3 regions of the Thalassolituus oleivorans MIL-1 genome follow, and region 1 is predicted to be linked to each of the others. Evidence: predicted binding sites of a transcription regulator. Region 1 holds the regulator's gene; each other region holds the start of a gene.
The links. The regulator FNR, encoded in region 1, switches genes on or off when oxygen is low (the NO sensors DNR and NnrR bind a similar motif). The targets are predictions, from matches to a motif close to TTGATNTANATCAA.
Positions count from the first base shown of each region.

Region 1 (11,024 bases):
AGGTGCCACGGCGCAGGCGAGAACATAGGCTACAGGTAGTTTTACCTTCTGGAATGATTTCTTTCACCACACTGTAGGTATCTTTTTCCACGATATGGAAGGGTACCCCAATTTGGCTTAGGTATTCGGGCAATACATGCTCAGGGAAGCCAGGTTGCTTTTGATCCATGTTGACCGCTATGAGCTCAAAATTAACAGGTGCGCTTTTTTGCAGACCCATCAAAATATCGAGCATAGTGTACGAATCTTTGCCTCCAGACAGACAAACCATCACACGATCACCTTCTTCGATCATGCAATAGTCTTCAATCGCTTTGCCGACATTACGACGTAAGCGCTTTTGAAGTTTGTTGAATTCTAGTTTTTCTTTGCGGTCATCGACGGATTCGATCATTGGCTCACCCCACTGATTGGCGTGCGCTTTATATCAAAATGACGGCATGAGAGGAACCCTAAGCAGGCTAGAAGACAGCTTAAGCACAGTTGTTACTGGCTAGACGGCTGCACAGACAAGATTAAGCGGCAGCCACTTTCATCGGGCGAATTAGCTCTTTGTACCTTGCTATAAAATCGGCGATGCTCAGATCGTCGCGGGGGTGATAGTATTGCTTCCATAGCTCCGCAAGCAATTCAGGCGTCGGATTATCTGGAAGTACAAATTCGGGGTGACGTAGATACGCTAAAAGTGCAATGGCAGTAGCGTAACTTAGATTAGTGGTGAGTTCGGCATGTGGATGAGTAAGAAAATCATGCTGACTGGCTAGGCCACGCACTTTACTCGCTAGCTCAGGCTGATGTCCTAGGTAGTCATCCCAAATATGGCGATGAGTTAAACCATGCATCTGGTAGACCCCAGAGGTACGCTGCCCCTCGGCTTTTAAAAAGGAGCCGAGTTCAGATTCAACGGCGGCTGTGGCAAGTAATAACGCCTCCGCACCAGCACTTTGAACGCCTAAACGTTGTAATGTTGGCTGAATAATACAGCGTTTAAAGTCTTCTGCAGCTATTCCCATTAGGGGGCTCCTAAGTACGCACCGTTAAACGTGTGGTGCTGTTTATACAGTATGTAGGACAAATTCAATTAATCTGCTTTGCCTTGTGCGAATAACGTCATTTTTTGGACATATTTGCGATTAAACTCACATTCTTAGCAAAGATAACGCAAAGCTCATGCCTACTTCTGAACGGGAGGCATTTTTGATCCTGCCATACGCTACAGTTGCCGTATTCGGCAATTGCTAACGGGTTAGTTACGCTTGAACATGACGAATGGATGAGCGTGCGATAACAAAAAGCCGGTTAAAAAACCGGCTTTTTGTTACTCGTCGTGCTTCTCACAATGCGTCGATGATACTAGCCCCGCCATTTCGTAAAGCGCATCCATGTCGCGCAATATAATTTCTTTGCCTTGGGTTTCGATCAGTTCGTTATTTTGGAAGCGAGTAAATACGCGACTAATCGTTTCTACGGCTAAGCCTAAGTAGTTACTGATATCAACGCGAGACATCGGCAAACGGAAATGGGAAGCGGAAAAGCCACGGCGCTGATAACGTTGTGAAATATCGAGTAAGAAAGAAGCAACGCGTTCTTCGGCGTTTTTCTTACTCAATAACAGCATCATATTTTGATCGTGGCGAATTTCAGTACCCATGGTGCGCATCAACTGTTTACGTAAGTCGGGTAGTTCATCAGCCAATGTATCAAGCTGCGGTAAAGGAATTTCACAAACCGTCGTGGTTTCTAATGCTTTTGCCGTCAACGGATAGCAGTCAGCCTCATAACCTGAAAGTCCAATCAGTTCGCTGGCAAGATGAAAGCCAGTAATTTGCTCTTCGCCGTTACTCGCCAGTGTGTAGGTTTTTAGGGCACCTGTACGAACAGCAAATACCGATTGGAAGGTTTCGCCTTGCTGGAATAATAATTGGCCTTTTTGAATCGGGCGACCACGACGAATAATATCGTCCAGACGTTCCATATCCGTATCTTTAAGCGATAGCGGCAAGCACAGAGCATTAAGAGAACACGTTTGGCAATGTGGTTGAGTACCACGTAATGGTGTGCTGGAAGTAGGAGAGGTTGATGGCGTCTTCATGATCGAATTCCCGTTAATCAATTTGCACTGGAGCGAATATCGCCGATATTACTTGTGATTTATACTAACTATTCGCAATAGGGAGCCAAACTGATACTAAGGTCCATAGCCCGTAGAGCATCAGTAGTGCGCCCGAGATTTTCCGTACGATAGCACGATTAAGCATTTGCATCAGTGTTGCCGCAGCAAGACTTGCTGAAAATATAGCCGGTAATGTGCCTAGCCCAAAAGCAAACATAGCCAGAGCTCCATCGAGAGGTTGTCCATTGGCAGCAACCCAGCTCAGAGTGCTGTAAATGAGTCCGCAAGGTAACCATCCCCATAACGCGCCGAGTAATAACTGGCTGCGCATGGTTGGGCGTCCTAGCTGCTTCTGCGCAAGTGGACGAATAAGACCCCAAAGGCCTTGCCCTAAGCGCTCTACTTGGGTCAGCCAAGATGCCCACTTAGCAACATACAATCCCATTAAAATTAACATTGCACCTGCAATCGTCCGCAGACCGAGCATTAACCATTGATGTTGCGATTGCAGCCACAACCCGAGTGCACCGACGAGAGCCCCTGCTAAGGTATAACTGGTAATGCGCCCTGCATTGAACAAAATAGCAGCGCGGATTCTATGCTCGCGATCCGTATTTCCGGCAGCGGCGGCAATACCCCCGCACATGACAAGGCAATGACTGGCGCCAAATAATCCCAGTAGGATTGCAGTAATAAATGACAGCGGTTCTGTCATTGCTTATCAGGGTCTTCATTAGAGTCAGCGTTAGAATCATCTTGCTTATCTTTGCGCTGAATTAAGTGCTCGTCATCATCAAATAGAATCTTGTGTGCTGGCGACTCTAGATCATCGAATTGCCCGCCTTTTACCGCCCAAAAAAATACGAATACAGCAATACCGATTAAGGCAATAGAAAGGGGAACCAAGACGTAAATAATATCCACGATCAAGCCTCGTTAAGGGATAGTGGGCGATTGCGAATTAAACGCAGGGCGTTAAATACAACCAAGAGTGAGCTAAACGACATACCAATGGCAGCGGCCCAAGGTGGAATTAATCCAGCAGCGGCCAACGGCAATGCAATCAGATTGTACAGTAATGCCCAGCCAATGTTTTGACGAATAATATGGCGCGTACGCCGAGCAACATCAAGTGATGAAATAAGCGCTTCGAGTCGACCGTTGGTGAGTAACATATCGGCATTGGTTTTGGCGAGGTCGGATGCTTCATTGACCGCCAACGATACATCAGCACCGGCAAGAACAGGGACATCATTGATGCCATCTCCAACCATCATGACGCGTTCACCTTGTTGCTGCCAATGTCTGACCGTTTTTAACTTCTCTGCGGGACTAACCCCAGAGCGTACATCGTCGATACCAAGGCTTGCGGCAATGGTTAGAGCAGCAGGGCTTGGGTCGCCGGTTAGTAGCGATACCTGAATACCGCGATCTTTAAGTGCCTTAATGACGGGTTCGGCACTGCGACGTACTGAATCGTTCAATAAAAACCAAGCTAACGGTTGCTGTTCATCTGCCAGTAAAAGCCATTGTCCGGTGTCGCTATGTGGATGCTCAATGCCATTTGGCCAAGCGAAATCAGCCCGTCCAAATCGTAGCGTTTGACCATTAATTTGGCCACTAACGCCTTGGCTTGGGTGATGAAGTACATCACTCGCTTGAATATTTAACTCGGGGACAATACTGGTGAAAGCACGAGCAATCGGGTGCGTAGCATGTTGTTCAAGGGATGCTACTAAGGCTATTGCTTCGTCGGTCGGTAAGGCTGTCAGGATTTCTACTCGCTCTAGCGTTAATCGGCCTTGAGTTAACGTGCCGGTTTTATCGAATACAACCCGCTGAATGGTGGTTAGTGCTTCAAGTACATGCCCCTTACTGATCAAAATACCCTGTTCGCGCAGCGCCGTCGTTGCTGCGGTAAGGGCAGTAGGTGTGGCTAGTGACAGTGCACAAGGACAAGTGACGACCAGCACTGAGAGCGCGATAAAAAATGCATGCTCGTTGCCCATTAGCCACCAATAGCCAAAGACAGATCCGGATATCAATAAAACGGCGGCGACAAAGCGGCTAGCGATACGGTCGGCGAGTAAGGCGATTTGCGGCTTTTCTTGCTGTGCTCTATCCATTAAACGCATGATGGTGGAGAGCTGAGCTTCAGCACCTGTCGCGCTTACCTGCATCAACAAGGGGCTTTCTATATTGATAGTTCCGCCGATCAGTTTGGCTCCGGGTGCTTTCGCTATGGGTAAATATTCCCCTGTTAATGCAGCTTCATCGACGCTGCTTTGTCCCTCGATAACGATGCCGTCGGCAGGAATTGGATGACCCGGTTTAAGCAGTAAAATATCGCCAATGCGAATATCTTCGGTGGCAATTACTTGCTCATTTTTATCACTAACTGAATCCAGTCGCAGTGCCACATTCGGCAGCAAGGTCATTAAGTTGTTGCCTGCTTTACCCATACGATGACGGGCACGCATTTCTAGAAAACGTCCCAGCAATAAGAAAAATGTGAACATACAAACGGAATCAAAATAGACTTCGATTCCTTGATTAAATGTGCTCCAGACACTGGCGCAAAACGCTAAAACAATAGCCAATGATACAGGAACGTCCATCGTCAGATGACCAGAACGAAGGCTACGAATTGCAGCATCAAAAAATGGTCTAGCAGAAAACAGCACCACAGGTAAAGTCATAATCATAGCGGCGAAGCGCATGAATATTTCGTATTGCGTTGCCATACCGACATAGAGTGGTACAGACATCATCATCACTTGCATAGTACCAATACCGGCAACCGCCAAACGACGAATCGCTTGTTTCCCTTCTCTAGCTTGAGTTGTTTCTTGCTCTGTTGCGGAAAACGGCGAAGCTTTATAACCAAGCCGATAAATCGCTTCAATGATTTGCGATAACTGGATGTCCGTATCTTGCCAGCGCACGACCAAACGATGATTGGATAAATTCAGTGTGGCTGTTAGCACACCGTTCAACTGGCTAATACGATGTTCGATCAGCCAAGAGCATGCAGCACAACTTATGCCATCAATAATGAGTGTTGCTTCAGCGTAGTCTTTACTGTGTGCGACGAAGCGACGCTGTAACGCTTCACTATCATACAATTGCAAAGTTTCGCGGACAGTAAGTTCGCTGACGTCATCTTCTGCAGGAGAAAGATCAGGTAATTCGGTGCGATGGCGGTAGTAATCTTTCAGCCCTGAAGCAACGATAGTTTCTGCCACCGCTTTACAACCAGGGCAGCACATAGGTTGCTCAACACCATCAATGATGGCCGTCCATTGATGGTTGCCTTTGGTAGGCTCACCACAATGGAAACAAGCTCCGGACAATTGGCTAGCAGCAGCTAAAGAACTCATTGTTTGCCGAGGGTGAAAGCCTTATTTTCTTCAATTATTTCTGTCTCGCGAATGCGCCATTTTTGCTCGCCACTCAACAACCATACGTGACGCTTTTGCGGCAATTCTAAATCGTTGATACCTACATAGCTGCCATCGTCTAAGCGTTGCATTAAGACGGTTTCATCGAGGTCTTGCAGAGTAGGATGAATCAATTGTAATTGCAGGGTATTTGGTTGCTCATCGAGATAACCGCGCAAATTTATGTGTATTTCATCGCCGATAAAAACAATGTCTGCAGCGATTTGTAGGCGTTGTGCGTATTCATCGTGTTTAAGATCTTCGGTGTAGTTCACGCCATCCTTGTAGTAGGTGTCGTTTACTAATGAATCTTTGGTGTTAACTGCCAAATAAAGCATCACCATTCCCCAGCAAACAGAGATCAAAGGTAAGCCTATTACTAACAGCATCATAGGTTCTTTGTGCCACGGGCGGTGTTCTTGCTTTTCAGTATTCATTAACTTCTCTTTTCGTGAATAGGCATCTATCGACGTTTGCAATACTTTGAGAATGCGTACTTTGTATCTAGCAATGGAAATCGCTGGATAGCAAAAAGCGCTCAAGTGTAACCACTTGAGCGCCGGTTCTCCAGTATCGAACTGTCAAGTTTAATCAACCGCGTGGAGCTATAAAGCGACTTTCCTCACGCGCGATTTCTTCCCCGGTATCTTTATCGTACACAACGAATTCAATATCCGTCTTACTGCTTGGAAGTTTGGCTTTTTCTGGATCGATTTCCAAATCGACAATAACCTCTTTGAGTTCGTTTACACGCAATGTGTACTCCGTGAGGCCATCCATTTTATAGTGCTCAAGGCCTTCCATTTTAAGCACGTAGATGTGCGGCTCTTGCGACATGTTGATCATTTTAAGTGTGTAACTATTTCGTACAGTATCGTTTGCCGTTAACTGATATAGCTGGCCACGGTCGCGCTCAATATCTAACTGGAATGGTGTACGTGTAGCAATGGTGTAGGTTAAAGCACCCATCATAGTTAGCAGGACCGCTGCATAGCCAAAGAGGCGAGGGCGCATAATATGCGTTTTCTTACCCTCTAAATTATTCTCAGTGGTGTAGCGAATTAACCCTTTAGGTTTATCGAGTTTTTCCATAATGGAATCACAGGCGTCAATGCACAGTGCACAGCCGATACATTGATATTGCAAACCATCACGAATATCGATACCGACAGGGCATACCTGTACACACAAAGAGCAATCGACACAGTCGCCAAGTTTGGCTTGTTCTTCTTGGTTTTCTACTTTTTTACTGCGCTTGCCGCGTGGTTCGCCGCGATTGTAGTCGTAAGAGACCGCTAAGGTATCGTTATCGTACATCACCGACTGAAAACGAGCGTAAGGGCACATGTAAATACAGACTTGCTCACGCATCCAACCGGCATTGATGTATGTTGCAACACCAAAAAATAAAATCCAAAACAGCGCCCAACCATTAATATTGAGCGTAAAGAAATCTGGGACTAATTCGCGAATTGGGGTGAAATAACCAACAAAGGTGACGCCGGTCCAAACGGCAACCACAATCCAACCAATATGTTTAATGGCTTTTTTGCGGAATTTAGTCGCGCTCATCGGTTCTTTATCGAGCTTTATACGTGCATTGCGTGTACCTTCAACACGCTCTTCAATCCACATGAAAATAAACGACCAAGCGGATTGTGGGCAGGTATAACCACACCAAATTCGGCCAGCTAGGTTAGTAATAGTGAATAAACCAAAGGCACAAATGATTAAAATAGAAGACAGCAATACAAAATCTTGCGGCCAAAAGGTCATGCCTAAAATATGAAATTTGCGTTCAGGCAGATCAAATAAAATTGCCTGTCGGTCGCCCCAGTTAAGCCAAGCCGTACCAAAATAGCCGAGCATTAAAGCCCATAACGACCAACTACGAATTTTTTGGAAAACTCCAGATATAGCGCGCACGTAAATTTTTTCGCGCTTTTTGTACATACTTTGGAGTTCAGGCTCTGGTGTGACATTTTTGACCGGAATTTGACTCATAACGGTAAATCACCCTCGTTAGTAAAACTAAAAGAAGAGTCGAGCAAAATAGGGGGATGAACAATTATCTAACACCCTCTATATAACGCTGTAATCATATAGTTTTTACTAGGCTTCTTTAACGAAAAAAGCGGCACTCGGCCGCTTTTTTCATATTTTGTTGCCGTAGCTCAATTTCTAACTTCGGCAGGGCGTGGGGTAGCGACTACCCCACTGGTTCAACTTACTTCTGTGATAAAGAATAGATGTAAGCTGATAATACATGCACTTTATCTTCACCTAAGATTTCAGATTGTGCAGGCATTTTACCGTTACGACCGTGCTTCAAAGTAAATTCGATTTGCTTTGTTGCGCCGCCGTACAGCCATACGTCATCGGTTAGGTTCGGAGCACCAACCAACTGGTTGCCTTTTCCGTCTGCGCCGTGACAAGCCATGCATAGTTGCTGGTACTTAGGAGCGGCTTTTTCAGCAGCTTCTGTGCTGTGTTCTAAACCAGACAAGCTACGAACATACTGAGCCATTTCAGCAACGCCTTCATCACCCAATACAGGGCCCCAAGCTGGCATTGCACCCTGGCGACCGTACATAATGGTTTGCTTGATGTTCTCAGGCTTACCACCATACAACCAATCGTTGTCGGTTAGGTTAGGGAAGCCCTGAGCGCCTTTAGCAGCAGTGCCATGACACACGGAACAGTTGCTTTTGAACAGACGTTGGCCAGTTTGCAGCGCGTCTTCGTTCTTCGCTAGTTCTGCTATATCGGTTGCGCGGTATTCAGCGTATAGCGGCGCGATCTCTTTATCGAATGCTTGAACTTCCGCTTTCCACTGGTTAGTTGACGTCCAAGTTACTTCCTGATCATCAACCGTTACCGTTAACCAACCGTCATAGTTACCTAAGCCGTAAGCGGATAGGTAGCCAAAACCAAATACAATGGTGCCCCAGAACATAAATACCCACCAGCGCGGTAGCGGGTTATCCAGTTCTTCGATGCCATCATAAGCGTGACCAGTAGTCTGGTCGGTTTCTTCCTTACGCTGCCCTTTGCTGGTGTACATAATCAGCAAACCGCAGCCAATCATGGATCCCAGCACAATCGCTGCGATCCACACTTGCCAAAAAGTGCTTAACATATTTTATTTACTCCGATCGTTAGCGTCGTGCGCAGGCATTTCCTCGTTCTCTACGAACGGGATTTTAGCGTCGTCATCAAAGCGTTTCTTGCGGCTCGAGCCGTATGCCCACCAGATAACTCCGGAAAAGGCGATAAGAGCAAAGATTGAGCCGAGGCCGCGCACGTCGTTAATGTCCATGGGATTACCGTTTAGTGATCACAGTGCCCAGGTGCTGCAAATAAGCAACCAGAGCTTCGATTTCAGTTACACCGTCAACCGCTTCTTTAGCACCTTCGATATCAGCATCTTCATACGGTACGCCGACCATACGCAGAGCTTCCATTTTCTTAGGTGTTAAACGCCCGTCAACCTTGTCCTCGAATAGCCACGGGTAAGATGGCATAACCGACTCAGGAACAACGTCACGAGGGTTGTACAAATGAGCACGGTGCCATTCATCTGAATAACGACCGCCAACACGAGCCAAATCTGGACCAGTACGTTTAGAACCCCATAAGAATGGATGCTCGTAAACTGACTCGCCTGCAACAGAATAAGGGCCGTAGCGCTCAGTCTCTGCGCGGAATGGACGAACCATCTGAGTATGGCATACGTGACAACCTTCACGGATGTAGATATCACGGCCTTCCAGTTGCAACGCAGTGTATGGCTTTAAACCTTCAACTGGCTTGTTGGTATCACCATGCCAAAATAGTGGAACAATTTCTGCCAAACCAGCCCAGCTGAGAGCGATAACTATCATCACAACCATCAGTGGGAGGTTTTGCTCAATTTTAGAGTGATTCATTTAATAAACTCCTTATGCCTGAGCTGCAGCGGTGTTGTTAGCTAATGACTTATTGGCATCGCGTACGGTCATATACACGTTGAACAACATCAACAACATACCTGTCAGGAACAAAGCACCACCCAACACACGAACCGCATAGCCCCAGTGTGAAGCGGCGACTGACTCTACGAAGCTGTAGGTCAAGGTGCCGTCAGCGTTAACTGCGCGCCACATCAAGCCCTGCATAATACCGTTTACCCACATCGCAGCGATGTAGAATACGGTACCGATAGTCGCCAACCAGAAGTGAGCGTTGATCAGCTTGGATGAGTACATCTCACCCGCTTTACGACCGAACATAATAGGAATCAAGTGATACAGAGCACCGATAGATACCATAGCAACCCAACCTAACGCACCAGAGTGAACGTGGCCGATGGTCCAGTCAGTATTGTGAGACAGAGCGTTTACGGTTTTGATCGACATCATTGGGCCTTCGAAGGTAGACATACCATAGAAAGACAAAGAGACAACCAAGAAGCGTAAAATAGGGTCTGTACGTAGCTTATGCCATGCACCAGACAGGGTCATCATACCGTTGATCATACCGCCCCAGCTTGGCGCTAACAGGATCAAAGACATCACCATACCGGAAGTTTGCGCCCAATCTGGTAGTGCAGAGTAGTGCAAGTGGTGAGCACCAGCCCAAACATAGATAGAGATCAATGCCCAGAAGTGAACAATAGACAAACGGTAAGAATAAACTGGACGGCCAGCTTGCTTAGGTACGAAGTAGTACATCATACCGAGGAAACCTGCAGTCAAGAAGAAACCAACTGCGTTGTGGCCCCACCACCACTGGATCATGGCATCAATAGTGCCCGGCCAGATAGAATATGACTTAGTAAGTGATACCGGTACCGCAAGGTTATTACCTACATACAGGATCGCAATCATGATCATGAATGCTGCGAAGAACCAGTTAGCTACATAGATATGGCTTTCTTTACGAATTGCCAACGTACCCAAGAAGTTAACGACGTATGCAACCCAAACCAGAGTTACCAAAATATCGATAGGCCATTCTAGCTCAGCATATTCTTTGGTAGAGGTTAGGCCCATCGGCAAAGTAATAGCTGCTGCAACGATAACGGCTTGCCAACCCCAGAAGGTGAAGCTTGCTAATGTGTCGGAGAACAGAGAAGTACGACATGTGCGTTGCACGATGTAGTAAGAAGTTGCAAATAAGGCGCAACCGCCAAAGGCAAAAATAACCGCATTGGTATGCAACGGACGTAAACGACCGAAAGAAAACCAAGGGGTATCAAAGTTGAGTTGTGGCCATGCCAGCTGAGCGGCGATGAGAACACCAACCGCCATGCCAACAATGCCCCAAACAACGGCCATGATGGCAAATTGTCTTACCACCTTATAGTTGTACTCGGGATGGTCAAATGCTGTGCTCATGATCATATTCCATTTAACAGCGAGGGATTGAGGGTTAAAAAAATCGGCGCAATTATGGTGTTTGATGACAATTTTTGCAATCAATCCCCCAAA
Region 1 is NC_020888.1:2,122,457-2,133,480, reverse strand. It holds gene ttcA (tRNA 2-thiocytidine(32) synthetase TtcA) at 1-394, opposite strand, end outside; gene TOL_RS09680 (hypothetical protein) at 516-1,013, opposite strand; gene fnr (fumarate/nitrate reduction transcriptional regulator Fnr) at 1,319-2,092, opposite strand; gene TOL_RS09670 (sulfite exporter TauE/SafE family protein) at 2,157-2,828, opposite strand; gene ccoS (cbb3-type cytochrome oxidase assembly protein CcoS) at 2,825-3,037, opposite strand; gene TOL_RS09660 (heavy metal translocating P-type ATPase) at 3,040-5,493, opposite strand; gene TOL_RS09655 (FixH family protein) at 5,490-5,990, opposite strand; gene ccoG (cytochrome c oxidase accessory protein CcoG) at 6,145-7,557, opposite strand; gene ccoP (cytochrome-c oxidase, cbb3-type subunit III) at 7,781-8,692, opposite strand; gene TOL_RS09640 (CcoQ/FixQ family Cbb3-type cytochrome c oxidase assembly chaperone) at 8,696-8,872, opposite strand; gene ccoO (cytochrome-c oxidase, cbb3-type subunit II) at 8,877-9,482, opposite strand; gene ccoN (cytochrome-c oxidase, cbb3-type subunit I) at 9,495-10,931, opposite strand.

Region 2 (11,024 bases), 890 kb from region 1:
CATTGGAATTTACTGGTCATGCGCCAGTTATTACAGCGCATGCATGCGTCTTTAGAAGTTGAAAGCATGACAAGCCAAGGGGCTTCTCTAACATTGTATTTACCAATGCCGGTTGAAGCCGAAGTTGATAGCCATCGCGACATACTCGACGATAGTTTGATCGGTATGCGGATTTTGATTGTTGATGATGTTGCTTCATTGCGTAACGTGATCGAAAAGCAAGTAAAGCGCTGGGGCATGAAAGCAAGTAGTACCTACAGTGGTAAAGAAGCCCTCGCCATGATGCGCAACCAATGCAACCTTGGCCAACCGTTTGATTTCATCATTATTGATCACGACATGCCGATCATGAATGGTTTGCAATTGGCTGAGCGCATGAATGCCGATAAAGACATTACAGTCAAACCGGCCAGCCTAATGCTAACAGGATTAAGCATTAGTAGTGTGCGCGCCGACGCCCTCGCCGTAGGGATTCGTCATCTGGTTGCCAAACCGGCCAGTGGAGATCGACTGCGCAACGCTCTGCTCGAAATTAAGAGTCGGAGAAACGTAAGCGGCCAATCAACCGACACACGCGCTACGTCTTAGTTTAATGTGCCGAGTCAGCTAAAACAGCTCGGCCCACAGCCCAGTCACGAAGATCTTGAACTGCCTCAGCCATAGTAACCGAGAGCGGGCAAGTTCTTTGGACTTCATCAATCAGATCGTCTGTCGTTACTAAGCGCGTTTCAGCAGCCTGCATTGAACGTCCGCGACGGTGACACGCTGATACAATCACCTGCTCCAGTTCTGCGCCACTAAAGCCATCACTAGCCGTTGCAACCGCTGCGACATCAATGGTGTCATCCGCAATCTGACGCTTGGCTAAGTGCAAACGTATGATGGCTTCACGCACATCAACGCGCGGCAAATCAACAAAAAATAGCTCATCCAAACGACCTTTACGCACCAACTCAGGTGGTAAAGCATGAATGTTGTTCGCAGTCATTACGGTGAAAACAGAGGATTTATGCTCAGCCAACCAAGTTAATAACGTGCCCAGTAAGCGCTGACTGACTCCTGAGTCGCTACCATCCTGACCCAAGCCTTTTTCGATCTCGTCCATCCACACCACGCACGGCGACATGGTTTCGGCCATCTCCAACGCCTCGCGCAAATTGCGTTCGGTTTCGCCAATGTACTTGTTGTACATATTCCCCATATCCAAGCGCAACAGCGGGACGCCCCATGAACCGGCAACCGCTTTAGCGGCCAAACTTTTACCACTACCTTGTACGCCAAATAACATAACACCGCGCGGACGCATTCTGGGATCATCGCCGAAAAAAGCATCACGACGTTTATCTAACCACTGCTTCATCACATCAAGGCCAGCGACATCCACGAACCGTGCGGTGTCATATTCGAAGTGAATAGCCCCATCACGATCTAACAGTGCCATTTTGGCCTTAGTTACGGGCCCCAAATCATCTTGAGTGATAGCACCATCATCAACAATCGCACCACGAATCAAACGGCGCGCATCTGCATAGGTAACGCCGCGCAAATTACGTACGATTTGTTGCAACGTCGTATTGTCGGTTTTTACCTTCTGCCCTGTTGTGCGGGAGAAATGACGCGCTTCTTCCCGCACCAGTGATAACAACTGTTCCTCACCAGGCAAGGTTAAACGAAAACGCACCGCATAACGCTGCAGATCTTCAGGCAAAGCAACCTGATGACTCAGCAACACAATAGTCTTACCAAAGCCTTCATGCTGAAAGACGATGTCTTTAATTAAACGCACAATCAAAGCTTGATCTAAAAACGGGTGCAAATCGCAGAATACAAACAAACCGCTCTCTTCGCGTAACTTGACCGCGCGCAGCGCTTTATCCGGCGATTCGGTCTCGGTCACAGCAACATCTTCGCCAAAGCCCAAGCGCCGTAAGCCATCGCTCACTGTCCATTGCTGCAACGCATCGCCACGCTCAATTGCAAGACGTGTTAGTAGTTCTAAGGCACGCGATTCTTCATACGTTTCGATCACTACAAGCGGCTCTTTGCGTTCTAGAATCAGCTTTAGATCGTGTAAATCCTGCATTTAATTTCCTTATCTCTCATATGCTCTCAAGGCGCACTTTCGATTAGCTTTCTATTATGCCCTGATTTGTATCATGCGTTTGCGCTGTAAATCACGTAAAATGGCTCAAACTTCGGAGGATTTATGGCTGCACATCCACGACACTACTCGCTGTTTGATAAACTCATCACCAATGCGGATCAGGCATTACGCACCTTAGTTCCGGGCGCCGCTACGGCAGAGCGCTCAACGCCCGCTAGTCAACGCGGAGCGGCCGAACTGAGTGACAGCGAACGCCAACACGCTGCGGGCCTTATGCGTATCAATCATACCGGTGAAGTCTGCGCCCAAGCTTTATATCAAGGCCAAGCACTGACAGCCAAGTTGCCGCAAGTGCGCGACGCGATGGAAGAAGCCGCTCGTGAAGAGGTCGATCATCTTGTTTGGTGCGAGCAACGCATCCACGATTTAGGCAGCCACACCAGCCGTTTGAACCCGCTCTTCTATGGGCTTTCATTTGGCATTGGCGCACTGGCAGGTAAAGTTAGCGATAAAGTCAGCCTTGGGTTTGTCGCCGCGACCGAAGAACAAGTCTGCAAGCACCTGACCCATCACATGACAGAATTGCCGATTCAAGACGAAAAAAGTAAAGCCGTACTACTGCAAATGCTGGAAGACGAAGCGCGTCATGCCACTACCGCAATCAACGCTGGGGGCTATAAGTTTCCTGCGCCGGTTAAGTTTTTGATGGCGGGTATGGCGAAGGTGATGACCAAGAGTACATATCGGGTTTGATGGTTTATGCGGCTGACGCCGCGGGTTCTTTTTGCAACGCTGCATTAAAACGAAAGGCAGGTCTTTCTGTAGGAGGTACTCAGGGAGCGTCAGCGAGCAGTGCCGAATTACGATGCAAAGCCACAATCGGGAGTACGAACAAAAAACGTTCGTTGACTCCCTCCTACAACATCCTTCGAATCCATCCGATTTAAAGCATATCGTCTCGTGCCCCTGGGAAAAGAAAACCCGCGGCGCCAGCAGCTACAAAAACCGAAAACCCTAAACAAAAAGACCCGTTTAGGCCAAACCTAAACGGGTCTTTTCAAACAAGCAAAGTTTATTACAAGCTCAGGATTTTCTCGCCGCGAGAAATCCCCGACACGCCGGTACGTACCGTTTCCAATACACAACCAGGGCCGATGGCTTCGATAAAGCCTTCTAGCTTGTCACTCGTGCCAGTCAACTGAATGGTGTAAACGCTAGCGGTTACATCCACAATCTGACCACGGAAGATGTCGGCTGTGCGTTTAATTTCCGCACGCTGAGCACCAACCGCTTTCACTTTAATCAACATCAGTTCGCGCTCGATATGAGCACCTTCTGATAGGTCGACCAGCTTAACCACTTCGATCAGCTTGTTCAGATGCTTAGTGATCTGTTCAATTTTGCGCTCATCGCCATGGGTCGTCATGGTCAGACGCGACAGTGTCTCGTCTTCAGTTGGGGCAACCGTTAAGGTTTCGATGTTGTAGCCGCGCTGCGCGAACAAGCCAACAACACGAGACAGTGCACCCGGTTCGTTTTCTAACAGGATAGAAATAATGTGTCTCATGATCAGGTACGCTCCGTCTTGCTCAGCCACATATCGCGCATCGTACCGAGTGGTACTTGCATTGGATAAACATGTTCCTCTGGGTCAACTGCAACGTCGAGGAAGACCAGACGGTCATTGTACTTGCCAAAGGTATCTTCCAAGGCTTGTGGTAACTCATCGCGACCTTCAACCTTAATACCAACGTGTCCGTACGCTTCTACTAGCTTAACGAAGTCAGGTAATGACTCCATGTATGAGTGAGAGTGACGGCCTTCATAGTTCATGTCTTGCCACTGGCGAACCATGCCCAATGAGCCGTTGTTCAGACACAAGATTTTCACCGGAATACCGTACTGCAAGCAGGTCGATAGTTCCTGGATGTTCATCTGGATAGAACCTTCACCCGTAACACATACCACCATGTCGTCTGGGAAGTTCATCTTAATGCCCATAGCCGCAGGGAAACCAAAGCCCATGGTGCCTAAACCGCCAGAGTTGATCCAACGATTAGGTTTATCGAACTTGTAGTACTGCGCAGCAAACATCTGGTGCTGACCGACATCAGAAGTGATATACGCATCGCCGTTGGTCTTAGCCCAAATCGCTTCAATCACTTCTTGTGGCTTCATCAACTGCGATTCGTTCTTATCGTAACGACCCGCATGACGCTCGCGCCATTCGTTGATCTGCTTCCACCAAGAAGCAATCGCATCGGCATCTGGTACTTCGTTGGCTTCGTCGAGCAGTGCCATCATTTCATCCAATACGTTACCTACTGGGCCAACGATTGGCACATCAGCAATAATGGTTTTGGAAATAGACGATGGATCAATATCAATGTGAATGATCTTAGCGTCTGGGCAAAACTTAGACGTCGCATTGGTGACGCGATCATCAAAACGTGCGCCAACCGCTAAAATTACGTCAGCGTTGTGCATTGCCGTGTTCGCTTCATAGGTGCCGTGCATACCCAGCATGCCCAGAAAACGTGCGCCAGTACCAGGATAAGCACCAAGCCCCATCAAGGTATTGGTACAAGGAAAATCTAAACGATCAACCAAAGCACGTAACTTGTCAGAACTGCCATCGATGATGACACCACCACCCGCATAAATTACCGGACGCTTAGCCTTTAACAGCAGCTCAACAGCTTTTTTGATCTGTCCTGAGTGACCACGTTGCGGCGGCGTGTATGAACGCAGCTTAATTTTCTTCGGATACGAGTATTCATAACGCTCGTTCGGCATGGTCATATCTTTCGGGATATCGATCACAACCGGACCCGGACGACCTGTGCTGGCAATGTAAAATGCCTTAGCAACAAGCTCTGGGATGTCTTCCGGACGACGAACACTGAAGCTGTGTTTCACGATCGGACGTGACACACCTAGCATGTCGGTTTCTTGGAAAGCATCGTCGCCCACCAAATGGCTCATTACCTGTCCAGCAATGACGACCATAGGAATGGAGTCAGTGAACGCTGTAGCAATACCCGTAATGGTATTGGTCGCACCTGGACCAGAAGTCACCATAACCACGCCGGGCTTACCGGTCGCGCGCGCATAACCGTCGGCCATATGGGCAGCTGCCTGCTCATGACGAACCAATACGTGTTTCACGGCACTTTGTTTGTAGACGGCATCGTATACGTGCAGCAAAGAGCCGCCCGGATAACCATAAATATATTCAACGCCTGCTTCGTGCAGTGCACGAACCAACATTTCTCCGCCGGAAAGTAATTCCACCGTACTATCCTCTTAGACATGCTCTAATTGAGCTTAATAACTATTGTGTGCGATACGAGCCGACACCATAAACACTTTACAGGTAGGCTATCTCAGGCTGGATGAATCACTTTTAGTTCATCATCAGATCTCTTTGCCTGGTCGAGGACGCCGAGTCTGGACTGGGCGGAGGATAGCCGCACCAGAGGCTGTAATTGTCAGAGGGCAAGGCACTGGGTGGAGGCACGTGCAGCTCTGACAAAAGCGGCGCTAATTCTAGCATTACCGCAGGGATTGTCCAGACTGATGGACTATCCTGTCATGCTTAAAAGTGAATAAATTAGAGAAACTCTGTTTTATTAAGATTCAATCCAGATAAGACTGGCCTGACGACCACTATCGCCATCACGACGATAAGAAAAATAGCGCTCTGAATTCATCACTGTGCAGTCGGTATTGGCTGAAATTGAGCGCACGCCAGCGGCTAGCAATTGCTCTGCTGCTAAGCGTTGCAGATTACCCAACCAACGATCTCCAGCACCGGCGATAAAGCAATCACTACTTGCCCAGCCAAAAGCGGCTTTTACCTCGGGGCCCACTTCAAATGCGCTTGGCCCAATACACGGTGCTAGGTACACCAATACACGTTTGGGATCTGGAAACTGCTTTAATGTGTGTAACAAAATACCATCTGCCAAGCCGCGCCATCCCGCATGAGCGGCGGCCACTTGGCGACCATCATCACGACAAAACAACACAGGTAAACAGTCGGCGGTTAGTACCGCACAGGCCAACCCAGATTGCTCAGTAGATGATGCGTCCGCAACAGGCACAACAGCACCACCATAAGCTTGAACAACCCAATTGCTATGCACTTGGGTTAACCACTGCACCGAGCGAACACCTACTAGCTGTCGAAGCAAGGAACGTCGATTAGCCAAGACGGAGGTTCTATTGTCACCTACATGCGTAGCCAGATTGAAACCATCGTACGGCGCTTGCGAGATACCTCCAGCACGCGTCGTTAATCGAGCTTGCACACCCGCAGGAAGCTCCCACTCAGGAGTAATAATTCCCGCGGTGCTAGCCATTACTCGTCGTCACCTTCGCTATCGTCAGCCAAAGTATTCAACAAATGGACAAAATCATCCGGTAATTCAACTTCCCACTCCATAATTTCATGAGTGCGAGGATGCATTAATGTCAGCTTTTTCGCGTGCAAAGCTTGGCGTCCAAAATTTTGCAGCATATCGCGCAATACTGGGCCAATACCTTTAGTTAAACGCTGGCGTGCTGCGTATACCGCATCACCGACCAGTGGATACCCAATATGAGATAGATGGACGCGAATTTGGTGGGTACGACCCGTCTCTAGCTTGCAGCGAATGTAGGTATGCGTAGCGAATTTATGCAGCACGCGATAATGAGTGACGGCTTCTTTACCCATAGGATTAACCGCCATGCGCGTGCGCTGTGTGCCGTGGCGACCAATAGGTTCATCAACCTTACCACCTCCGGTCATTACGCCCTGCACGACGGCTTCATATTCACGACCCATACTGCGATCTTGCAACTGTGCCACTAAGCTGGTCTGTGCTTGTAGGGTTTTAGCCACAACCATCAAACCGGTCGTGTCTTTATCTAGGCGATGCACAATGCCAGCGCGCGGAATTTGAATAAGATTAGGGCAATGGAATAACAGGCCATTCAATAATGTCCCTTGGTAATTCCCAGCAGCAGGATGGACAACCAACCCCGCTTGCTTATTGATCACCAAAATATCGTCATCTTCGTAGACAATATCCAAATCAATTTCTTCTGGCAGCCAAGTACCTTCAGCTTCTAACTCGGCATCTAACGCCAGCATTTCACCACCGGTTAGTTTGTCGCGGCCACGCCAAGTGTTGCCATCTACGGTAAGCTGACCACCCTTAATCCACTCTTGCAAACGTGAACGAGAGTAATCAGGAAATAGCTTAGCAGCGACCTGATCGAGACGCTTATTTCCGTCTTCGTATGGAACTTCTGCGGATTGTGATATCTGATTGGACATAGGTTCTCTAATACCTGACGGGGAAATCCGTAACTTGTTGCTAGGATCTGACCCGAATTAATGGAGCGAACCGGCTCAGGTATGTTCTAATACGGCGCTTTGTTACAGTATATCGACATTTAGGAACGCACTCCATGAAGTCCAGCTGGCTGTTGGTGATTTTTACCCTTTTTCTGTCTGCTTGCTCGTCCAATCCAGATAAAGACCGCGAACTGACTGAGCGCGAATATTATGAACAAGCACGCGAGGCTTTGGATGATGGCAGTTTAGTCGTCGCGGCTGATCGTTTGCAGAAATTAGAATCGCACTACCCGTTCGGGCGCTACGCCGAACAAGCCCAACTTGAGCTCATCTATATCAACTATAAGATGTCAGATCTAGACTCAGTACTAGCGACCTCCGAGCGCTTCATTCGTCTGCATCCACTGCACGACCAGGTAGATTACGCCTATTACATGCGTGGCTTAGCGACCTATGAAATGGGTTTTGCCTTTGTAGAACGCTATTTGAGTGATGACCTTCCAAAACGCGATACTCAACCGTTAGAAGATGCCTTCAACCACTTCGCCGAACTGCTCGATCGTTATCCCAACAGCCGCTATGTCGACGATGCGCGTAAACGTATGATGTTTATTCGTGAGCGACTAGCCGCATACGAAGTGGGCGTTGCGCGCTACTACATGAAACGTCATGCCTTTTTAGCCGCTGCCAACCGCTGCGAAGATATTCTGCTACACCATCAAAGAACAGCCGCCGTAGCTGATGGACTGGCCATTATGGTTGAAGCCTACGACGAACTGAAAATGACCTCAGAATCAGAACAAGCGTTAGCGTTGTTAAAGCAGAATTATCCAGACCATCCACAACTGAAAAACGGCAAGTTCAAAAGCAGTGGCTTAGCTATGGTTGATCGCCGCTCGTTGTTGAATGTGATTACGTTTGGGTTGTTGGATTAAAGGGGGGTTTGGCGGCTAACGATATCCGCAACACCGAATTTAAATGAAAGCTATGTATTTCCGTAGGAGCGAAACTTTTTCGCGAAAGCGGTGCAAATTGAAAAGCTGAATTAACGTTGAAGGCTTTCGCGGATGAGATCCGCTCCTACAAAACCTCCAAATTCATCCGATTTAAAGCACAAGAAAGGGGGGCTAGAGGAAGCCCCCGGGAAAAGAAAAAACCGCGGCGTTAGCCGCAAAAACAGCGTCAGCGGCTAAAAAACACTGCTACACGCCCGCCTTCCAGCCATTGGTCACCGGATAACGACGATCCCGTCCAAATCCACGGCGTGTCACTCGCACCCCAATTGGTGCTTGGCGACGTTTGTATTCAGTGACATCCACCAGCCGTATTACACGCATCACATCTTCGCGTTCATACCCTGCCGCAATAATGCTATCGGCACTATCATCATGCTCAATGTAGCGTTCAAGTATTGAATCCAACACTGGATATGGCGGTAGGCTGTCTTCGTCTTTTTGATCTGGTGCTAATTCTGCCGATGGTGGGCGATCAATCACGCGTTGGGGAATAATTGGGGAAATGCTATTGCGATAATCGGCAAGGGCGAAGACTTTCGTTTTATAAACATCTTTCAACGCCCCATAACCACCTGCCATGTCGCCATAAAGTGTGGCGTAGCCGACGGCCATTTCACTCTTATTACCGGTGGTCAGCACCATGTAGCCGGTCTTATTCGACAGTGCCATCAACAATACACCGCGACAGCGCGATTGTAGATTTTCTTCCGTGGTATCCACCGCTAATCCGGCAAAGTTATCGCTCAGTCCAGCCATAAATTCACGATACATAGGCTCGATGGAAATCGATTCATAACGAACTCCCATCGCTTCTGCCTGCAAGCTAGCGTCGCTTTTACTCATGTCGGATGTATAGGTGAACGGCATCATGACCGCACGGACACGTTCAGGCCCGAGCGCATCTGCAGCAATAGCTAGAGTTAAAGCGGAATCAATACCACCCGATAGTCCGAGAACAACCCCCGGAAAACGATTTTTATTCACATAGTCGCGAACACCCAAAACTAACGCTTGATAGAGGCTCGCCAGATCGTCTTCACGTGCTAGCTGAGAAGCAGAAATAGCACTTAATTGTTGATCTTGAAGTTGCACGTAACCCAATGCCGATTGCCAAGATGGCATCTGTAATACACAGTGCGCCTCGGCAGAAATTGCGAACGAACTGCCATCAAACACGAGCTCATCCTGTCCCCCTACTTGATTGACATACAGCAGCGGTACTTTGCAACGAGTCGCGTGTCGTTGCATTAACTCAACCCGCTCTTCTAATTTCCCCATATGAAATGGTGAGGCATTGAGGTTGAGTATTAGGGTCGCACCCGCATTAACCGCATCATCCACCGGCCCATCAAACCAGACATCCTCGCAAACCGTTAAACCCAGCTGATGACCTCGGAATGGAATCACACAAGAATCGATACCTTCTGTGAAATAGCGCTTTTCATCAAACACCTGATAATTCGGCAGGTATTGCTTGGCATAGCGCCCGAGCTCCTCCCCCCGATACCAGACAGCGGCACAATTATATAGGACATCGTTGTCCATCCACGGATAACCAATCGCAATCGCGATCTCACTGCTTGCCGCCGCTATCTGCTCAAGTGCCGTATCAATGCGTCGTTGCAAACTGGGACGCAACAACAAATCTTCTGGTGGATAACCGGTAAGAGCCAGCTCACTGAACACAATTAGATCTGCACCCGCGACAGCGGCTTCTGCCGCTTGCTGGCATATAAGGGTTGTATTCCCTGGTATATCGCCCACTAAAAAGTTGCATTGGGCCAGCGCAATGTTAAGTGACTGAGTCATGTGTTCAGGTTACCCTCGGTTATTTGCGCGTATTGTCGAAAAATACGGGCTTAGAAGCAAACGCAGAAGCATATTTGGTGGAACGATGTGGATTATAAAGTCGAGTGAATTCATTGTACGCGGCAATCGCCTGTTGCGCATGTACAGCTACTACTCCTTATTTTTAGCGCTACTTATGATGATTGTTGATGGTCTTGATAAGAAAGATGTCATTCTCGGTCAGCAAGCTCCCTATTTATTCTTAGTACTCGCATCTATCTATATTTTTGCGGCTAGCATTTTCGCCGCAATAGCCAGTCGTAATCCCGACCCTCAAGCCGCCACCAGCTATGTGTTTCTTGAGGTCGCCATATTGGCCGGCATGATGTATGCGTCAGGCGGATTAGATACAGGGTTCTCCAGCCTGTTACTCGTACCACTGATCATATCTAACTTACTGGCGCCCGGCGTATTAGGATATGGCGTCGCGGCTTGGGCAAGTATTGCTGTCTTTTATTCCCAACATATATGGCCAAACAATTTTGCGCCCCAGGAAGTAGTAAACACTGGGTTATTTGGTGCGCTCTGTTTTGCACTCGCATGGTTAACCCAGGCCTTATCAAAGCGCCTGCAAAGTGCATTGAGTTTGGCCTCCGATCACGCCAAGCATATTCGGCGCTTACAACGCTTCAGCCAGCGAGCGCTCATGAATATGCCTGGGGGCATTATTGCGTGTGATCCATCTGGCCGGATTCTTTTTCATAACCCT
Region 2 is NC_020888.1:3,017,071-3,028,094, forward strand. It holds gene TOL_RS13775 (7TM-DISM domain-containing protein) at 1-588, shown strand, start outside; gene TOL_RS13780 (AAA family ATPase) at 590-2,083, opposite strand; gene coq7 (2-polyprenyl-3-methyl-6-methoxy-1,4-benzoquinone monooxygenase) at 2,207-2,857, shown strand; gene ilvN (acetolactate synthase small subunit) at 3,180-3,671, opposite strand; gene TOL_RS13795 (acetolactate synthase 3 large subunit) at 3,674-5,398, opposite strand; gene pgeF (peptidoglycan editing factor PgeF) at 5,737-6,468, opposite strand; gene rluD (23S rRNA pseudouridine(1911/1915/1917) synthase RluD) at 6,468-7,430, opposite strand; gene TOL_RS13810 (outer membrane protein assembly factor BamD) at 7,565-8,386, shown strand; gene TOL_RS13815 (NAD+ synthase) at 8,654-10,276, opposite strand; gene TOL_RS13820 (sensor histidine kinase) at 10,362-11,024, shown strand, end outside.
Region 2: the regulator FNR is predicted to act here: its motif matches at 2,145-2,158, upstream of coq7 (2-polyprenyl-3-methyl-6-methoxy-1,4-benzoquinone monooxygenase).

Region 3 (11,024 bases), 630 kb from region 1:
CTCAGAGTTAACTGAATATCACCTGTACCCGGCGGCATATCAATGATGAGATAATCCAGCTCACCCCATTGGGTCTGGGTAAGAATCTGCATCAGAGCACCTGACACCATCGGCCCACGCCACACCATTGGTGTACTTTCGGTCACTAAGTACGCCATCGACATGGTTTTAAGACCATGCGCCTCAATCGGCACAAACCATTTACCATCAAGCGTGTCAGGGCGCGTGCCTTCTTTAACTCCAAGCATAATACCTTGGCTTGGGCCATAGATGTCGGCGTCGAGCAACCCCACTTTGGCACCATCTTTCGCTAGAGCAATCGCAAGGTTAACCGCTGTTGTCGATTTACCTACGCCGCCTTTACCGGATGCGACAGCAACAATGTTTTTTACGTTCTCTACCGCTTCAACACTGTTTTGGCTTTTGCTCTCAGCAACCGACCAAGTTACGTTCACGCTTGCGCTGTCACAGCCGTCGATATTTTCAAGCGCAACTTGCAGCATTTGAGCAACGCCACTTTTCAAAAAATCGGATGGATAATCGAGGTGGATGTCGACACTTACACGACGACCGTCTATACGAATATCGCGTACACAGTGTGCGGCGACGAGATCAGTTTCAAGATACGGGTCAGTATAACTTGCCAATGCAGCGTTAACTTGAATCAGAGATAACTCAGACACAATCCACTCCTATACATAAAAATCGGGATGTTGGATTGTACGCCGCGGTACACCGAATGTCAGCGAGTGTTGGAGGAACAGTTGGTTGTATGGGTGTTACCCTACGTCTGAAATCGTTATAATCGCGCTCGTCGGACAGGAGTAGTGATTAAGGTTGCCTGTCCAGCCCCCCTTTCGACCGTCAACTCCTAGCGTCATTCAGATGAGATTCGAGTAAACAGTTAATGGTGCATTTAAATATCACTCTACGACTCCTTGCCTTACCCATCGTTTGGGTTGGTATTGTGCAGTTGGTATTTGCCGCACTTTCTGAGTGGCTATTTCTTGATCACATGGTTGTTAGTTTTTTAATTCCTAGCTTAAGCATGCTCAGTGTTGGCGCAATCTTATATTTCAAATATCGCACCATTGATTTATCTAAAGCCAGTTATCGCGATGCATTAATTTATGCGACAGCAACGTGGATAGTATCTGGAATATTAGCGGCAATACCGATAGAAATTATCGCCGGCGTTAGCTTTACCGATGCCGTATTCGAGTCTATCAGCGCGCTAACGACGACAGGGGCAACCGTGCTATCTGGCTTAGATAGCATGCCAAAAACATTTTTAATGTATCGCCAATTCCTACAGTGGATGGGGGGTTTAGGCATTGTAATTTTTGTGGTTGCCGTACTACCTATGCTCAACGTCGGTGGTATGAAGCTGCTAAAAGCCGAAACACCGGGGCCAGTAAAAGACGACAAACTCTCTCCTCGCGTTTCGAGCACTGCACACTATTTGTGGGGAGTGTATATATTCATCACCCTCGCCTGCATTATGGCTTATTACATTGGTGGAATGTCGTTATTTGATGCCGTGGCACATAGCTTCACTACGGTATCAACAGGAGGCTTCTCAACTCACGACACCAGCATGGGCTACTTCAATAGTCATACCTTACTCTGGATAAGCAATCTCTTTATGGTGCTCGGCGCTATCAACTTCGGGCTGCATTTTCGTGTATTTAGACATCGCGATTATTCCGGCTACTTTCGCGATGAAGAGACGCGCGTATTTTTAATCATTATTTTAGTGCTCTCGATTTTAGTCGCTGGCTATCTATTCTTCGAAGATACCTACACCAACCTATTTGAATCGATGAGTTATTCCACTTTCCACATCATTTCCTTTATTACCAGTACCGGCTATGGCGCCTCGGGCTTTACCGAATGGCCTGCTGCAGCCACTTGCGTATTAATTATGACGGGCTATTTAGGAGGATGCGCAGGATCAACAGCCGGTGGCAATAAGATTATTCGTAACATTTTGACGGTTAAAATCTTTAATCGCAGCCTCAAACAGATGATTCACCCGCACGGTAAATTTGCGATCAAATATCAACGAAGCCCAGTACAAACAGAAGTACGAAGCGCTGTGATGGCGTTTATGTCGTTTTCAGCGATTTCAACTATCATAATTACCCTAATGCTAATGACAACAGGCTTAGATTTTTGGTCATCGCTGTCTGCAGTAGCGGCATGCGTGAATGTATTAGGGCCGGGATTTGGTGCACTCGGTAATAACTTCGCGCCAGTGACCGATGCTGGAACTTGGTTACTTTCTGGCGCAATGATATTAGGACGTTTAGAGTACTTCACGGTATTCGCAATATTCTCGCCTATGTTCTGGAAAGACTAAGAACGGTTACCCCAGATTTTTGCGATTGCGCGGTCGCTTCCTAAAGCACCGACGATGACGCAAACCCACCCAGCAATAAAAAATACCACGCTCGGGATCATGGCTCCGAACTGACCACCCACGATTGCTAAGACAATCGAAATCGTCGACAAGGCTAAAAACAAACTACCAACACCAATCAGAATGGTGCGATGCGACGGTTTGTAGCTATATTCTTCCGTTCCTGCTTCTAACGGTTTCAAAAGCGGCGAAAATAGTTTTCTTAAAGTATCTTTCATAAATCCTCTAAATTACGACCAAATAATTGGTATGAAACGTATCTGAGTTGTGAATTAAACGTGCTCTGGAATCATGGGCACGGCACTCAGTAATTGCTGAGTATATTCATGCTGTGGATTCTGCATCACAGCTTCGGTTGAACCTTGCTCTACAATTTTTCCATCCTTCATGACTGCGACACGATGGGCAATATGCGGAATAATGGATAAATCATGCGTGATAAACAAATACGACAGCCCCATTTCTTGCTGAAGCTCTTGCAGTAGTTGCAATACTTGGCCACGAATAGATACGTCTAACGCACTGGTCGGTTCGTCACAAATAATCAGCTGAGGTTTCACGGCAATGGCACGAGCAATGGCAATACGCTGACGCTGCCCACCAGAGAACTCATGCGGGAAACGGTCCAAATGTTCCGCCTCTAAGCCAACACGCTGCAAAATTCTGCGGATTTCTTGTTCACGCTCAGATTTGCTCCATTTACCGTCGTTACCACCAACGTTTAAACTAATCATCCCCTCTTCGATAATTTCCCGCACCGTCATACGCGGATTCATCGACGAAAATGGATCTTGGAAAATCACCTGAATACGTTTACGCAGATCGATAAACTCCGATTCATGCAGCTGATCAATGCGCAAACCATTAAAAAGCACCTCACCTGAGGTCGTTGGAGTTAGCCGCAAAATTGCCCGGCCTGCAGTACTTTTACCCGAACCAGACTCGCCCACTAAGGCCAACGTTTCGCCGTGGCCAATGGTTAAGCTAATGCCATCAACGGCCTTGGTATAACCGGCTATTCGTTGCAGTACGCCCTTGCGTTGAGCAAACCACACACAGACATTGGTCATTTCTAACAAGGGTGTTTGTTCTTTGTTAATCGCCGCACGGAAAGAATCCTGGCGCGGTAACGAATGAATTAGCTGGCGACTGTACTCATGCTTAGGGCTACTAAAAAACTCATCTCGTGGAGCTTGCTCTAGCAATTGCCCATGGCGCATAACCGCAATACGATCTGCCATTTCCGCAACAACACCCATATCGTGGGTAATGAGTAAAATACCCAGCTGACGTTTTTTACGCAGCTCATTTAATAAATTCAGAATCTGCTTTTGAATGGTCACATCTAAAGCGGTTGTAGGTTCATCGGCAATCAATAACTCCGGTTCGCATGCCAAAGCCATGGCGATCATGACGCGCTGCTTCTGCCCACCCGACAACTGATGCGGATACCAAGAAGCACGTTGCTCCGCATCCGGAATTCCTACTTCTTCCAGCAATGCAATAACATCTTGCTTAAGCTCAGCCCCCGAACGTTTACGATGCAGCGTTAATACTTCACCAATTTGTCGACCAATAGTGTGTACAGGATTCAACGAACTCTGGGGCTCTTGAAATACCATAGCGATACGACGCCCGCGCACCCCGTTCATTTGCGCTTCCGTTAGGGTGAATAGCGACTGTCCAACCAAGTGCACATCGCCACTCGCAATATGCAAGCCGTCGCTCAGTAATCGCATGATCGCTAACGAGGTCACCGATTTACCGGAACCACTCTCTCCTACCAAAGCGAAGACTTCACCCGCATCAATATGAAAGCTAACGCCATCCACTAAACATTGCTGACCAACGCTGACGCTTAAATTTTGAACTTGCAATAATGTAGACATAACGACTCCTAAACCCGCCCATGAACAGAACGAGGATCGAAAGCATCACGCACACGATCAGAAAATAAGTTAGCCGCTAACACCAACACAAACATCAATATAAATGCCGCGGATACCGACCACCAAACTACAGGATCACGGGCCAATTCGGAGCGCGCTTCGTTAATCATATTGCCCCAACTAGCCATCGATGGATCAACACCAACACCGATATAAGAGAGCACCGCTTCGGCTAACACAAACGCGCTAAAATCGAGAACCAGTGCAATCAAAATAATATGGTTCACATTGGGTAAAATATGCCGGAAGATAATACGCCAATTCCCGACACCAAAGGCATGTGCTGCTTGTACATATTCTAACTGGCTTAGTTTTAAGGTTTCTGCACGCAACAAACGGCACAATCCCGTCCAACTGGTAACACCTAAAATAAAGCACAAAGCAATAAACTTGAAATCTGCACGTTCACTGATGAGCTTAAATTGCTCGGGGTTAGTTTCGATATACACATCAATTAATAACACCGAAGCAGCGATTAATAAGATGCCGGGAATTGAATTTAATGTCGTGTAAATATACTGCACGACATCATCTATCTTACCCTTGAAGTACCCAGCAGAAATACCAAGTACCACTGCCAGCGGCAAGGTTACCAAGGTTGCCAATGTACCAATTAATACACCGGTACGAATGGCTTTAATACTTTGATAGAGCACATCTTGACCAACCTTATCAGTACCCAAAATATGATAATACTGACTTAAGTTCAGCACCCAACCACATAGCAATACTAAAATGGTTAAGGTGGTATAAATAACGGTCCAAGGCAATGGATGCTCGACGGGCGGCTTACGCCGACGCCACGCCGAATGTAAAAAAATCACTAAAAGACAGGGCAGAATCGTTAAGCCAATTGCTCGGGCTGTCTTAACCCAGATATCCAATACATGCTCTTCATCGCGGACAATATGCTTACCTCCGTGCTCTAAACGCGGAAAGGCACGAATAACATAACCGGCATCTGATTCTTGGTTTTCTTTTGCAAACGAATACAAAGCAAAGGGAGCTGAATAGGTTTTTTCATCTTGGCTATCGAGATCGTGCAGAATAATATCCAACACACTACGCACGTCTTGGCTGTAATGAACAGTCCCATCTGCTTCTTGGGCAACCGCCCCATCACCGCCCTCAACTGGCGGTAAAGCCGTACGAAAATGCAGCGAATCCAATACAGCAATCAACACATAAAAGACAATCACAATAAAGGCACCGGAGCCAATTCGTGTGGTAAACACATGACGCCACCGAGCGCGAGCAACTGGATTACGGCTTAAATTTATAAAAAATGCTATCAAGCTAAACAGCAAGATAAAGATAAGAATATCGCTCCATAAGAGCATGGGCTGAAACATGCTGAAATCACTAAACCTTGGCAATGTCATGATAAGCGCACCCTTGGATCAACGAGGGTGTAAGAAATATCGGTTAGTAATAAACCTAAGATATAAAGCACAGAACCTAGAAACACCATCGACCGTACAATGGCAAAATCTTGTGCCTGAATCGCATCTAGGGTGTAACTCCCTAAACCCGGAATCCCAAAGAAAGACTCCACCAGCAGGCTGCCCATAAAGAGCGAGGGGATAACCACCACCACGCTGGTTAAAATCGGAATCAAACCGTTAGGTAATATATGGCGGAATAACACGGTTAACTCAGGCACACCTTTAGCCCGCGCGGTACGAACATAATCTTTACCGGATTCTTCTAGAAATAAGGTTCGGTATAAGCGAGTACCACCACCAATGCCACTGATTACCCCAATAATTACTGGCAGTATTAAAAAGCGAATGGCATCAGGGCCGGATAAATAGCCCGATATCGGCACTAAATGCCAGAGTTTGGCGAAAAAAAACTGACCGCCAATCACGTAGAAAACGCCAGAAATCGACATCAACACCACACACAAAACCATAGCGGCGGTATCGAAAACGCTGGCTCTGAACATCACCACGAAGAGTGAAAAGGCAATATTAACCGCAATACCTATGATAAACGTCGGCAGCGCCACCATTAAACTCGGCCACATGCGCTGTTGAATATCGGAGCCGATATTACGTCCCTCATCCGACTTACCAAAATCAAAGGCGAATAGGCTCAGTGATTTTTCATAAAAAATGGTATCGGTCACTAAACCCAAACCACCCGCTTCTGTATTAAACATGAGCGGTTTGTCGTACCCGCGCTGTGCCTTCCACTGTTCAATCGCTTCTTCCGATACGTGCTTATCACCTAGCTGAACACGAGCCATTTGATCGGGTGTATTCACTACAAAAAACAGTGCGAAGGTTAAGAGATTAACGCCTAGTAAAATCGGAATGGCGTAGCCCAAACGGCGAATAATATAAGCCAACATGTTAGTGCCCTCCTACATTGCTAGAAGAAGCGTCATCTGCAATACGGTGCTGCTGGCGACGTCGGTAGGCAATCCAGCCAGGAAAGGCAAAAATCGCTATTAGTAAAGCAACCAGCCATAGTGGCGCCAGTATCGGCTGATTCCATTCGTGCTGTTTTTCTCCACGAAGCTGCGGATCAATTTTCAAATACTTCAAAATAGACTTACTAATACCGTGAGGCTTACTGTTGCTCACCCATTGATTATTTAATACATATGAATGCGGATGCCATGCCGAAGCCCATGGAACATCGTGCTGCATAATACGGATCATGCGACGAATAATTTCCATACGCTCTGGCGAGTCTTCCATTAATTTCATTTTTTCAAACAGGCGATTGTATTCCGGGTTATCGTAGTTCGTTGAGTTCACACCCGAGCCTCCAGAAACCACTTGACCGTTAGCGCCGTACAGCAGGAATAAAAAGTTTTCGGCATCAGGGTAATCGGCCATCCAACCCCACTGAAACATCTGCGCATTGCCTGTTTGCATTTTTTCTTTAAAACGATTGTAGTCGGTGCCACGTATATTGAGTTGCACGCCGATTTTCTTAAACTGTTTTACCATCCAGTTTTGCATAGCACTTCCGCCAGAACCTCCGGTGGTATCTAAGTTTAAAACTAAAGGTTCGCCCGTTGTGGCGGAGCGTCCACCAGGGTAACCAGCTTCAGCTAATAAGCGTTTTGCTTCGTCTATTGATTTACGCTCGGCACTGCCATCGACCCAATCGTAAACATACGGGTTAATACCTTCTTCACCGGTTTGGTAACCAAAAATCCCCGGTGGAATTGGGCTCATGGCGTCTTCACCGCGACCATTCATAAAGATAGAAATCATTTCTTTCTGGTCGTATGCAATCGCAATAGCCTGACGTAACTTACGTGCTTTTTCGCGCTGCTGGGCATCGCCTACGTTACCAACAATAGGGTCCAGCATGTTGAAGGCGAAATAATAGGTGCCCGGAACAACCTCTAAATCTAAGGTCACACCACGCTCTTTCATATCATCGCTTAAACTAATACCTTGGCTGCCCACGCTAATTGCTTGGTCGAAGCTATCGCTAGCAATACCAGAACGGTCGTAATAGCCCTGCAAAAATTTGGTCCATAACGGAATGGCTTCTTTTTCTAGGCGGTATACGGCTTTATCTACAAACGGCAGTTTTGCACCGGCATCAGTTAATAGACCGGCGGCTTCGTCACTCGGCTCACCTTCCGCGGGATAGCGATCATCACGGTAGTTTGGATTGCGCTCTAAAATGATCACTTCGTTAGGATCATTGCGAGTCATCATGAATGGCCCAGTACCTACCGGATACCAGTTCAAAACAATATTGCGATCGGCTAAACCCGGCTGATGATAAAAACGATCAACCTCACGTGCCATAGGCGCAAAGAAATGAAACGCTAACCAATATTTAAACTGAGGATATTTACCATTTAAGCGCACGCGATAGTGGTAATCGTCGATCACTTCAACACCACTCATCGTCAGAGTATCTAAATCAAGCCAGTCATTGGGTTGTGTTAATGATTTTCTTGCTTCGGTGACTGCATCGCTAAATTCTGTCATCCCTACGATGTATTCGCTTAATAGACCACGAACTGGCGACAGCAATGTCGGATCGGCAAGACGCTTAATTTGATACACATAATCTGCGGCAACTAATTCGCGGCTGCCCTGTTCGGTAAAATCGTCAAAATGCTGATACGCCGCACTGGCTTCTGGAGACGCAAATAAGTAACTCGGTTCACCTGCGCTATTCAAAGCAAATGCCGGATGCGGCTGATATTGAATGCCGGGCTTTAATTCGAATAAGTATTCGCTGTAGGCCACATTTTCCGCGTCTGCACTCACTTGATTACCATCGGCATCAAGATAGCTAATATCCGGCATATGTGTAAGGGTATTAGGTTCTAGCTCGTAGGGGCGCTTTAAATAGTGGTACTGCAGAGGTGCATCGTAAATTTGGTCGATAAATCGGCCTTCGTCGGCACTGTACGAGCGAGCTGGATCGAGGTGTTTAGGACGTTCAGAAAAGCTGGAGTAAATGATGTTTTTGCCAAACTCATCGGCTAAATGGGGGTTATTCCAAGTTTCCTCGCTGCAACCCGCTAGCAATCCACTGCTCAATAACACAGTGATTGCCACACCGCATCCCGCTACTCCTCGACCACGAGGCCTAAACAACCGGCTAAGCGGTACTAAACAAAACGCTGAAATCATTTTTTGCTCTTAATACCAGTTCAAATGGCTGGCTTATGGTTATTATTCCCCGCCATCGCAACAACACTAAATGGCTTGTAACAGGTTAACGTTAGAGTGTGCCAAGATTTTTAGGCTTAGCAAGCCCTTGATGGCCATATACTCAGAAGCCACCAGCACCTCGACAAACGACAATAACAAATTCCGAACTTGCTACGCATCAATATCATCGGCTTACGAACCACATAAAATCCCAAGAGTGCATCACCAAGAGAATCTTATGACTACGCCAACTGAACTCGCCACAACGATTGCTGATGCGCCCTACGCTTGTGACAGTGAGGCGCTCATCGAACTGCTTGCTAGCACTAAGGTTGGATTAAGCAAAACCGAAGCCGCAGCACGGCTGGCACAATTCGGCCCCAACACCCTCCCCACGGCTAAGCCCGTACCCGCTTGGCGACGACTGCTAAAACAAACACAAAACATGATGATCTATGTGCTCGCTGGCAGCATGCTTATCAGCCTTGGGTTGCAGCATTTTATTGATGCCGGGGTGATCTTCGCAGTTATTGTTACCAATACCTTGGTAGGTTTCTTTCAAGAAGGCAAAGCCGAAAATGCCTTACGCGCCATTATGTCGATGACAAAAACTCAATGTTTAGTCATGCGCGACGGCGAACTACTCAGCCTCAATGGCGCACAACTTGTCCCCGGCGATGTTGTAATGCTTCAGGCGGGAGATAAGGTCCCTGCAGATTTGCGTATTATCAAAAGCAAAGACCTGTACTGTGATGAATCCTCCTTAACGGGGGAATCACTACCCGGCGCAAAATCAGTGGTCGCGGTTGCGGCAGATACGCCGCTCGCTGAGCGTTCATGTATGGCCTACATGGGTACGCTCGTAAGCCGTGGTAGCGCCCACGGTTTAGTATGTTTAACCGGAGCAAAAACAGAAATCGGTAAAGTCAGCACTATGGTCGACAAGATCACCACTGAACCGACGTTACTGCAAAATCAGATCGAGCAATTTGCCAAGCGCCTGACCATTGTCATTATCATTGCCGCGGTCATCACCATAGCGATTGGCATGGGTCTTTATCAGTACGATATTGGCACTATGTTTCAAGCGGCGATTGCCATTGCAGTAGCGGCAATTCCAGAAGGTCTTCCTGCCGTCGTTACCATTGTATTAGCCGTAGGCGTGCAACGCATGGCCAGCAAGAATGCCCTGATGCGACGCTTGCCATCGGTTGAGGTACTGGGTTCTGTTGATATTATTTGCACCGATAAAACAGGAACACTCACCGCAAACGCCATGACGGCTCGACGCATCGTCAGCGCGCACCATAACTTTCATATTCATGGTGAAGGTTACGATCCCGAGGGCGAAATTCACAGCAACGATACCGATACATCGGCGCAACATGGTGCGTTTTTGAATCAAGCCGCCATCGTTGCCTTACTGTGTAACGACTCCAGCATTCAACCGCCTAATCTCGATAACACAGATTGGAGTGTTAGTGGCGATCCAACGGAAGCAGCCTTGTTAGTCTTCGCGTTGAAACATGATTTAGTCAAAGAGCAGATCCAACGCGAATGGCCACGAGTCGATGAAATCCCGTTCTCCAGCGATGCACGCTACATGGCTACCCTGCACCACAATCACGATGGTCAGCGTCTTATTGCTGTTAAAGGTGCCCCAGATCGAATAATCGAGTTTTGTGATCAACAGTTTGGTCCTCAAGGTTCAGAGCCACTGGATAGCGAATATTGGCAAGCCCAAATGGACGACTTGGCATCACAAGGCATGCGCGTTTTGGCGTTGGCCTACCGTGACGACATTGATAGCCAGAGTTTAAATCATCAGCACGTTGAACAGCATTTAACCCTACTGGCCCTGATCGGGCTGAATGATCCGCCACGGGCAGGAGTAAGCGAGAGCATTCAGCAATGTTATAGCGCCGGCATTCAGATAAAAATGATAACGGGAGACAACCCGATCACAGCCCTCGCCATCGCTAAAGAGCTAGGCATGAATGCCGATGAGGT
Region 3 is NC_020888.1:1,494,057-1,505,080, reverse strand. It holds gene apbC (iron-sulfur cluster carrier protein ApbC) at 1-683, opposite strand, end outside; gene TOL_RS06800 (TrkH family potassium uptake protein) at 908-2,362, shown strand; gene TOL_RS06795 (hypothetical protein) at 2,359-2,640, opposite strand; gene TOL_RS06790 (ABC transporter ATP-binding protein) at 2,695-4,311, opposite strand; gene TOL_RS06785 (ABC transporter permease) at 4,320-5,753, opposite strand; gene TOL_RS06780 (ABC transporter permease) at 5,750-6,727, opposite strand; gene TOL_RS06775 (ABC transporter substrate-binding protein) at 6,729-8,918, opposite strand; gene TOL_RS06770 (cation-translocating P-type ATPase) at 9,253-11,024, shown strand, end outside.
Region 3: the regulator FNR is predicted to act here: its motif matches at 9,183-9,196, upstream of TOL_RS06770 (cation-translocating P-type ATPase).